DNA from 2 places in the Gordonia aquimaris genome. Region 2 is predicted to be linked to the other one. Evidence: riboswitches for the same ligand, from Rfam matches in the RefSeq annotation. Region 2 holds a riboswitch; the other holds the start of a gene.
What was found. Region 2 has a riboswitch for cobalamin ahead of OSB52_RS12665 (CbtB domain-containing protein). Riboswitches for the same ligand answer to the same signal wherever they lie in the genome.
Positions count from the first base shown of each region.

Region 1 (5,186 bases), on a different contig from region 2:
GCGCCATCTGGTGCCCATCGGCGATCTCGACCCGGTGCGCACCGCACCTCTCACCGACGCCGGACTCACCCCGTACCACGCGATCAAGGCGTCGCTGCCCAAGCTCGTCGGCGGCACCACCGCCGTGGTCATCGGCGCCGGCGGACTCGGGCACGTCGCCATCCAGTTGCTGCGTCACCTGACCCCGTCCCGGATCATCGCGCTCGACGTGACCGAGGACAAGCTGTCCTTTGCCAAGGAGGTCGGAGCCACCGAGGCCGTCCTGAGCAACGACGATGCCGTCGACAACGTCCGCGCGATCACCGGCAAGGACGGGGCGACGGCGGTTTTCGACTTCGTCGGCTTTCAACCAACCCTCGACATCGCGATGGGTGTGGTGGGCACCATGGGTGATGTCGTCATCGTCGGCCTCGGTGACGGCGCCGCCACCGCCAAGGTCGGCATGTTCACCCAGCCCTACGAAGTATCGGTACGCGCACCATACTGGGGCTCACGCAGCGAACTGATGGAGGTACTCGAGTTGGCGCGCGATGGAGTGCTCGACGTGTCCGTGGAGAAGTTCGCCCTCGACGACGGCCTCGACGCCTACCGCAAGCCCGCCGCCAACGACCTGCGCGGACGGGCGGTCGTGGTGCCGGGCTGAATTCGGTCCCACACCACACTCACTCGCTACGGTCAGTTCATGCGCTACGGAATCTGCATCCTGCCCGACCAGCCGTGGACGTCGACTCGACCGCTGTGGCAGCGTGCCGAACAGATGGGCTTCGACCACGCCTGGACCTACGATCACCTGGTCTGGGGCGGACTTCCGGATGCACAGTGGTTCTCCTGCATTCCCACGCTGACCGCCGCGGCCACGATCACCGAGCGCATCGGGCTCGGCGCTTTCGTGGTGTCGCCCAACTTCCGGCATCCCGTGGCGTTTTCTCGTGAGGTCCAGACACTCGCCGACATCTCCGACGACAGGTTCCTGCTCGGCCTCGGTGTCGGTGGTACCCCCGACGACACACTGCTCGGGCAACCCGAGGTCACCGTCGGGCGGCGCGTGGACCGCTTCCACGAGTTCACCGATCTGCTCGATCAGACTCTGCGCGTCGACCACGTGACCGCCGACGGCGAGTTCTACCGGGCGCGCGACATGCGGTTGGTCGGCGGCAGCGTGCGTGAGCGGGTGCCACTGTTGTTGGCGGGCAACGGGCCCCGGAATGTGCGGTTCGCCGCCGAGCGTGGTGACGGCTGGATCACCACCGGTACATCGGCATCCTCGCTCGACGAGTGGTTCGGCGGCGTGGCACGGATGTGTCGTGTGCTCGACGAGGCGCTCGCCCAACGCGCACGCGCCGACTTCCCTCGGTATCTCAGCCTCGACGCCTCCCCGCGCAATGCGCTGGAAAGTGTGCACCTGTTCGACGACATGGTCGGGCGTGCCGCGAACCTCGGATTCACCGATGTCATCGTGCACTGGCCACGCGACGATGAGCCCTACCGTGCGCCACTCACCGTGCTGGAGGCACTGGCGGCCCGCGGTCTGTCCTGACTCCGACACCGCGACCGCCGGCCGTCGATAGACTCGGCCGGGTGAGTGTGCGTGCGGGCATCGTGGTGACCGGGACCGAGGTGTTGTCGGGGCGGGTGGCCGATCAGAACGGGCCGTGGGTGGCCGATCGCCTCCTGACGATGGGGGTCGACGTCGCCCACATCACCGTCTGCGGTGACCGGCCCGCCGACCTGCTCGCGCAATTGCGTTTCCTGGCCGCCGACGACGTCGACCTCATCGTGACGACCGGTGGGCTCGGCCCGACCGCCGACGACCTCACCGTCGCGACCGTCGCCGACTTCTGCGGACGCGCCCTGAATCTCGACGCCGAACTCGAGGCACACATCACCGCGATCATCGACCGCTGGATGAAGCGCCGCAACGCCCAACCGGACAGCTCCCCCCTGCGCGCCGGAATCCGCAAGCAGGCACTGGTTCCCGACGGTGCCGTACCGATTCCACCCACCGGTACGGCACCCGGTGTGGCGATCCCGGTCGACGGGGCCGGCATGCCGACGATTCTGGTGCTGCCCGGACCGCCGCGTGAACTGCAGGCGATGTGGCCGACCGCGCTCGACACACCACCTGTCCGCGATGCGTTGGCGGCGCGGATCGATCACCGCCAGGAGGTGATTCGTGCCTATGGGCTGTCGGAGGCCGATCTCGCCGAGACGTTGCGCTTGGCCGACGACACGATCAGCGGTGTCGGCGATCTGGAGGTCACCACCTGCCTTCGGCACGGTGAACTGGAGATGGTGACACGCTTCGTCGCCGAGGCGGCACCCGCCTACGCCGAACTGGCCGCGCTGATCGCCGAACACCATGGGAAGCAGGTTTTTTCCACCGATGGATCGACCATCGACGACCAGGTCGTGGCCGCGTTGTCCGGTCGGACCATCGCGACGGCCGAATCCTGCACCGGCGGCATGGTCGCGGCCCGGCTCACCGATCGCGCCGGGTCGTCGGCCTATCTGGTGGGCGGTGTGGTCGCCTACGCCAACGAGGTCAAGTCCGGGCAGCTCGGCGTTCCGGCGGCGATGATCGCCGAGCACGGTGCGGTCAGCGAGCAGGTGGCGGCCGCGATGGCCGACGGCGCCGCCGACCGGCTCGGCGCCGATGTCGCGGTCTCCACCACCGGGATCGCCGGACCCGGTGGTGGTACGGACATCAAGCCGGTGGGCACGGTGTGCTTCGGGGTGGCCGTGTCCGGCCGGCCCACCGCGACCTGGACGCGATATTTCCCCGGTGATCGCGCCAATGTGCGGATGCTGTCCACAGTGGCGGCGATGCACCTGGTGGCGGGCGTGCTGGACGACCCTTCGTGACGAGGACCGAGGTACCGAACGCCGCACCAACCGGATAGCTGGGCAGTAGCCGACAGATCCGGCTTGATAGCCTGCACGCAGAGAACGGTGCCCATCCGCGGTATGCGGATGTCAGGGAACCCGGTGAGAATCCGGGACTGGCGCGCAACGGTGTGGGAAGACGAGCTTCGTCCATCCCGAGTCCGACTACCTGCCGTTCTCGTATGAGTCCACCGGGTATCTCGCGCACAGATCCCCCGACATCACGAGGTAGCCGTGCACAACGCTCACCGTCATCACCCTCTCATGTACGAGACGACACCTCGGTCACGGTGGTGACCGCCCGCGCGGCGACCCCACCCGATCTTTCGGCACGCCGGTTGTCGCCCGCCCCGCTGGCCGTGGCATTGGCGGCACTTACCGCCGTCAGCATCGTCACGTCGGTCGCATTCGGTTCCGAACACATTCCCGTAGCCGACGTGTGGGACACGGTCCTGGGGAGGCTGACCGGCGACACCACCGACACCGCGTACTCGGTCATCATCTGGGACCTGCGGTTGCCGCGGTCGGTGCTGGCCGCCATCGTCGGTGCCGGTCTGGCGTTGGCGGGCGCACTGATGCAGGCGCTGGTGCGTAACCCCCTCGCCGAGCCCTACCTGCTCGGGGTGTCGGCCGGTGCGGCGGTCGGCGCCACGTCGGTGATGACGATGGGAACACTCTCGGCGCTCGGCTTGTGGGCGCTGTCCGGCGGTGCCCTGCTCGGCGCACTCGCTGCCACTGTCACGGTCTATCTGGTGGCCCGCGTGCAGGGCGGTCTCACCGCGATTCGACTGATTCTGTCCGGAGTGGTGCTCTCGTCTGCGTTCATGGCGCTGTCGTCGCTGATGGTGTTCACCGCCGGCGACCCGCAGGCCGCCGAGAGCGTCATGTTCTGGATGCTGGGCAGCGTCGCGGGTGCCACTTGGGCGAAGGTGCAGTTGGCCGGCGTCGTCGTGTTGGCCACCCTGCTCGGCATGGTGGTGATCCACGCCTGGCTCGACGCCTACGCCGCCGGCAACGACACCGCGTCCTCGCTCGGCGTGCCAGTGGCTGCGCTGCGCACCGCGCTGTTCGCGGTGCAGGGGGTTCTGGTCGGCGTACTCGTCGCGGTGGCCGGCGGTATCGGCTTCGTCGGCCTGATCATTCCGCACGCCGCCCGCCTGGTGGTCGGTGCGACCCACCGGGCGATGCTGCCGGTCGCGGTCTGCGGTGGAGCGTTGTTCCTCGTGTGGGTGGATGTGTTCTCGCGCGTCGCCGCGGCGCCGCGGGAGATGCCGTTGGGCATCGTCACCGGCCTGATCGGCGCACCTATCTTCCTGTTCTTGATGGGTCGTCGGCGCTACACGTTCGGACCCACCGAATGAGCGTGCGCACCGACGCCGCGTCCTACGTCGCCGACCTCCGGGCCAACGGTGTCGCGTGTCGCCGCGGATCGCGAACGATTGTCTCCGGCGTCGATGTGACGATCCCCGCCGGTACCCGGATGGCGGTGGTGGGGCCCAACGGCGCCGGCAAGACGACGCTGCTGCGGGTGCTGGCCGGCCTCGAGACACCAGCAACAGGCGCCGTGTACGTCGGCGGCGCCGATCTGCATGCGATGCGCGCGCGACAGCGCGCACGGACGGTCGCCGTCGTCGCGCAGGAGGAGCAGCCGTCGGCGGAGTTGACAGTGGCCGAAGCGGTCGGCCTCGGGCGCACCCCGCACCGCAACCCGTGGGCCGCCGGCGCGGACGCCGAACGCGAGATCGTCGCCGACGCTCTGGAGATGGTGGGGCTCGGCGACGCCGGCGGACGTTCCTGCATCGCGCTGTCCGGGGGTGAACGCCACCGGGTCGTCCTCGCCCGCGCGTTGGCGCAGCAGACCCCGATGCTGGTCCTGGACGAACCCACCAATCATCTCGATGCCGCCTGGCGACTCCGGCTGATGCGCATCCTCGACAAGCTCGACCGCACCATCGTCGCCGCGATGCACGACCTCGACCTCGTCCTGCGACATTTCGACAGCGTTGCCGTCATCGCCGACGGTCGCCTCGTGACCCACGGCCCGCCGGTCGAGGTTCTCGACAACCGCGTTCTCCGTGACGTCTTCGCCGTCGACGGCGACATCATCACTCACCCCCGCACCGGCAGGCCACACCTGCTGCTCACCGACGCCACGCCGTCGCCCCCTCCTGGAAGGACACTCACATGATGCCCACCTTGCGTCCCGTCACCATCGGGATCGCTGCCGCCGCAGCAATTCTGGGTCTCACCACAGCCTGCGGCACGACGGACTCCACCGATGCCGATGCCGTCGCCGGCGACCA
Region 1 covers NZ_JAPKFM010000033.1:5,794-10,979, forward strand. Annotated here, with positions in the region: partial or broken gene OSB52_RS22205 (NAD(P)-dependent alcohol dehydrogenase) at 1-643, shown strand, start outside; gene OSB52_RS22210 (LLM class flavin-dependent oxidoreductase) at 683-1,537, shown strand; gene OSB52_RS22215 (competence/damage-inducible protein A) at 1,579-2,862, shown strand; cobalamin riboswitch at 2,931-3,074, shown strand; gene OSB52_RS22220 (FecCD family ABC transporter permease) at 3,177-4,244, shown strand; partial or broken gene OSB52_RS22225 (ABC transporter ATP-binding protein) at 4,340-5,071, shown strand; gene OSB52_RS22230 (ABC transporter substrate-binding protein) at 5,068-5,186, shown strand, end outside.
Region 1: linked by a shared signal. The riboswitch ahead of OSB52_RS22220 (FecCD family ABC transporter permease) and the one ahead of OSB52_RS12665 (CbtB domain-containing protein) in region 2 are both predicted to bind cobalamin.

Region 2 (5,186 bases):
TGCGTCGTCGGCGTAGAGGAACGCCCCGATGTAGCCGAACAGCATCGATGCGGCGAACGGGGAGGGGCTTGCGGTCTCGGTCTCGACGACTCGGACCCGCCGCTGGCGGATTCGGGTGAGCAGGTCGGTGAGCGCAGGAAGGTCGTAGACGTCCTGCAGACACTCTCGCACCGTCTCCAGGATGATCGGGAAGTCGGGGAATTGTGAAGCGACGGAGAGCAATTGTGCGCTGCGCTGACGCTGCTGCCAGAGTGGGGCGCGACGGCCGGGGTCGCGTTTGGGTAGCAACAGGGCACGCGCTGCACATTCGCGGAATCGGGAGGCGAACATCGACGAGTCGGCGAGAGCGTCGGTGACCCACTGCTCGATCTCATCGGGATCGAGGACGAAGACCGACGCGCCCGGCGGGTCGTCGTCGGTGTCGGGCAGCCGCACGATGATGCCGTCGTCGGAGGCCGTGGTGGCGCCTTCGAGGCCGAGTGTCTGCAACAATCGTGCCGAGATCGCACTGGCCCACGGTGCGTGCACGCGCAATCCGTAGGGCGAGTGCAGAATCAGGCGCCAATCGCCGAGTTCGTCGCGGAAACGTTCCACCACCAATGTGCGGTCGGTGGGCAGGTGGCCGGTGGCCTCCTGCTGTTCGGCGACGAGGGCGGCGAGGTTCTGTCGGGCATTGTCGGTGAGCCCGAGCCGGTGCGCGTGTTCGGCCAATGTGTCGGGATCGGCCACCGCCCCGGTGAACTTGCCGATCGCCGCACCGAGTTCGGCGGGGCGACCGATCGTGTCGCCGATCCAGAACGGCAACCGGCCGGGCTGGCCGTAGGCCGGTGACACCAGCACCCGGTCGTGCGTGATGTCCTCGATGCGCCAACTCGTGGCACCGAGCGCGAAGACATCCCCGACGCGCGACTCGTAGACCATCTCCTCATCGAGTTCGCCGACGCGGGTCGACTTCTCGCCGACCATGAACACGCCGAACAGTCCGCGATCGGGGATCGACCCGCCGGAGGTGACCGCCAATCGCTGCGCCCCGCGGCGTCCGACGAGTGTCCCGGCATCCCGGTCCCAGGTGACGCGGGGCCGTAGTTCGGCGAACTCGTCGGAGGGAAAGCGTCCGGAGATCAGGTCGAGGGTCGCCTCGTACACCTGGCGGCCGAGCTCGCGGTAGGGCGCGGCGCGGCGGACGAGGTCGTACCATTCGTCCACGTCGAGGTCGTCGACCGCGGCGGCCGCGATGGTCTGCTGGGCGAGGATGTCGAGGGGATTCTGCGGTACCCGTAGTGCCTCGATGGCGCCGTCGAGCATCCGTTCCACGGTCACCGTGCAATGGATCAGGTCGGTCCGGTGCTTGGGGTAGAGCACCCCCTGCGAGATCTCACCCACCTGATGGCCCGCGCGGCCGATGCGCTGGAGTCCGCCGGCCACCGACGGCGGGGCTTCGACCTGCACCACGAGGTCCACCGCGCCCATGTCGATGCCGAGTTCCAGCGAGCTGGTCGCCACCACGCACGGCAGGCGTCCGGCCTTGAGGTCGTCCTCGATCTCGGCGCGCTGTTCCTTGCTGACCGAACCGTGATGCGCGCGGGCCAGGATCGGGGCGGCGCCACCGCTGGCGCCGCTGGCCATGATGTACGCGGGAGCACCGCCGGCGACGGTGGGGTTGGCGGACGGATTCGGCACATTTCCGGTGCGCTCGGCGTGGATCTCGTTGAGGCGGGCGGTGAGCCGCTCGGCCAGTCGCCGCGAATTGGCGAACACGATGGTCGCGCGGTTCTTCTCGATGAGGTCCACGATGGACGACTCCACGTAGGGCCACAGCGACCCGGCGGTGGGGGAGAACGCGTCGTCGAGGTCTTCGCCGGCAGGTGTGTCCGGTGGTGGCGGGATGTTGGCCATGTCCTCGACGGGCACGTCGACCCGCAGATCGAAGGTCTTGGCCGCCTTGGGACGGACCACCGTGCACGGAGCGCTGCCGCTGAGGAACTCCGCCACGACCTCGGGTGGACGGACCGTCGCCGACAGTCCGATGCGCTGAGCTGGCCGGTCGAGCAGTTCGTCGAGCCGCTCGAGGGAGAGCGCGAGATGGGTACCGCGCTTGGTGGCCGCGACGGCGTGCACCTCGTCGACGATCACCACCTCGACGTCGGTGAGTGTCTCGCGGGCGGCCGAGGTGAGCATCAGAAAGAGCGATTCGGGGGTGGTGATCAGGATGTCCGGCGGAGTTTTGACCAGGGCCCGGCGCTCGGCGGCGGGGGTGTCGCCCGAGCGCACCCCGACGGTGATCGCCGGTTCGGGCTCACCGAGTTCCTGCGCCGCCCGGGTGATGCCGGTCAGTGGAGCGCGCAGATTGCGTTCGACATCGACCGCGAGCGCTTTGAGGGGGGATATGTAGACGACACGTGTCCCGCGCTTCCGGTCGGGTCGGGCGGCGAGGCGATCCAGCGCCCACAGGAATGCCGACAGTGTCTTGCCGGAGCCGGTGGGCGCGATGACCAGGGTGTTGTTGCCGTCGGCGATGGAGGCCCACGCGCCGGTCTGCGCCGCGGTCGGTTCCTCGAACGCGCCGTCGAACCACCGCCGGGTGGGGGCGGTGAAGCGGTCGAGTACGGACGTCTTGCGGGGCACTCTGCCATCATCCACCACACGTCCGACAACGCCGGTAGTACAGTCATCACACACCAGTGCGCGGGGAATCCGGTGAGAGTCCGGAGCGGTCGCGCCGCTGTGATCCCGTCGCAGTACGGCCACCGAGGCCATCGGCGGCGGGAGAGCCAGAATGCCGCCTGGTGTGTGTTCGCCAACGGATGGGACGCGCAATCCCAGAAAGGACCACCATGACCGCCTCCACGCACTCATCATCGGCCCGCGCAGTGGCCGCGCCGAGCCTTGCGGTACCCAATGTCTCCGCGGCCAGCGCGGCGCTGTGGCTCAGCCTCACCGTGCTGCTCGCCGGGCTGGCCTATTACTTCCTCGGGTACGACCAGGGCGCGGTGAGCGTCTTCGGTTCCGACACCCACGTGCACGAATTCGTGCACGACGCCAGGCACTTCCTCGGTTTCCCTTGCCACTGATCGCCACTGGTAGGAGACAACCGAACATGGAGAAGAAATTCATCGGCGCAGGCCTGCTCTCGGGCCTGGTCGCCGGCATCGTCGCGTTCATCTTCGCGCGGCTGTTCATCGAACCCCTGGTGGTCGAGGCGATCGACTACGAAGAGGGACGCTCCCACGCCGAGGAAATGCTCGCCGGTGAGCACGGTGGCCACGAGCACGGCGAGATCTTCTCGCGCTCGATCCAGGAGAACGTGGGTGCCGGGATCGGAACCATTGTGTTCGCGGTCTGCATGGGCGCGTTCTTCGCGGTCGCGTTCACCGTGCTGTGGGCCTACCTCGGCCGTCGTCACCCGGCCACGGACCCGCGGATGGCCGCCGTGGCGCTGGGCGCGATCGGGTTCGTCGCGGTGTTCGCCGTGCCGTTCTTCGCCTATCCGGCCAACCCGCCGGCGGTGGGCGACGACGACACGATCGGTGCGCGCAGCGCGGCATTCCTGACGATCACCATTTTGTCGGTGGTGTTCGCAGTTGTCGCGGTGGTCCTGGCGTTGTGGCTGCGGCCACGGCTCGGCGGGCTCGTCGCGGGCGTGCTCGGGGCTCTCGCGTATCTCGTCGCGGTCTCTGTCACGATCATGCTGCTCCCGGAGTTCCACGAGGTGCCCGGCCCGCTGTCCGACGCCACCGGGCAGATCGCGTTCCCCGGTTTCCCGGGTGATGTCATCGGCGACTACCGGGTGTATGCGATCGCCAATCAACTGATCATGTGGACCGTGTTGACCGTCCTCTTCGCGCTACTCCTCGGACGTCTCATGCGATCGGGTTCCGACGAATCCCCCGACGCCCACGTCGCGCAGGTCGACGCCTGACGATGCTGATCGTCACCGCCGGCCGCACCGGCCCCAACAGATCGGTGCGGTTCGGCGGTGATGCATCTCTGGACGATCGTGGACGACGCGACGTGGCCGGACTCCGCGCGGAGGTCACCGCGACCATCGGCACCGGCCGTGTTGCCGGTGGTCCCGAGCGTGCGGTGGTCGAGTCGTCTGACGTGTTGCAGATCCAACCCGTGACGACACCAGCTCTCCGATCCCTTGATGTCGGTCGGTGGACGGGGCGGATGCCGACCGAGATCACCCCGGATGACTTGGCCGCCTGGTTCACCGATCCGGTCGCCCGCCCGCATGGTGGGGAGAGCGTCGCACGGTTCGTGGAGCGGATCCACCGGTGGTATGTCACCGATGGCGCCGATACCGACGTGTGCGTCGTCTCGATGCCGGTTGCACAGGCACTGCTGTGTACCGACCCCGAGGAGTTCTTCGGCGTCGAGATCCGACCGGCGACGATCTATCACCGCTGACAACTCTCGCCTCGGACGGCCGGGACAGCGGACCCAAGACACGAATTTCGGAATCCGTACCTTTACAACCCGGGTGACGCCTGACACAGTAACCTGGCAGGAAAGTGGAACATGTTCAGCCCGTACTGGCGGGCGCGGCGGTGGGGAGTTGTGACGATGTTCGAGTGGTCCGAAGAAGACCTGATGGTGCGGGATGCGTTGCGCGCGTTCATCGACAAGGAGATCAAGCCGCACATCGACGAACTCGAGACCGGTGTTCTGCCGCCGTATGACATCACTCGCAAGCTGCTGGCGACCTTCGGTGTCGACGCGATGGCCAAGGACGCGTTGGAGAAGGAGCTCGCGGCAGAGGCGGCCGGTGAGAAGCCGTCGGGCGGCGGTGGCGGCGGTGGCATGTCCGGGTCGATGTTCATGATCGTCAACATCGAGCTGGCCGGGGTGTGCCTCGGACTGGTCGGTTCGATGGGCGTCAGTATGGGGCTGACCGCCTCGACGATCCGCGGCAAGGGAACACTGGCGCAGAAGAAGCGGTGGCTGCCCGAACTCGTCACGATGGAGAAGGTGGGCGCGTGGGCGATCACCGAACCCGATTCCGGGTCGGATGCGCTGGGCGGCATGAAGACCACGGTTCGCCGCGACGGTGACGACTACCTGCTCAACGGGCAGAAGACGTTCATCACCAACGGTCCCTACGCCGACACCATCGTCGTGTTCGCCAAACTCGACGACGGCAGCGACACCCCGATGCGCGATCGCAAAGTGCTCTCGTTCGTCCT
Region 2 covers NZ_JAPKFM010000012.1:17,793-22,978, forward strand. Annotated here, with positions in the region: gene OSB52_RS12660 (ATP-dependent helicase) at 1-2,625, opposite strand, end outside; cobalamin riboswitch at 2,663-2,802, shown strand; gene OSB52_RS12665 (CbtB domain-containing protein) at 2,835-3,071, shown strand; gene OSB52_RS12670 (CbtA family protein) at 3,098-3,919, shown strand; gene OSB52_RS12675 (histidine phosphatase family protein) at 3,922-4,410, shown strand; gene OSB52_RS12680 (acyl-CoA dehydrogenase family protein) at 4,567-5,186, shown strand, end outside.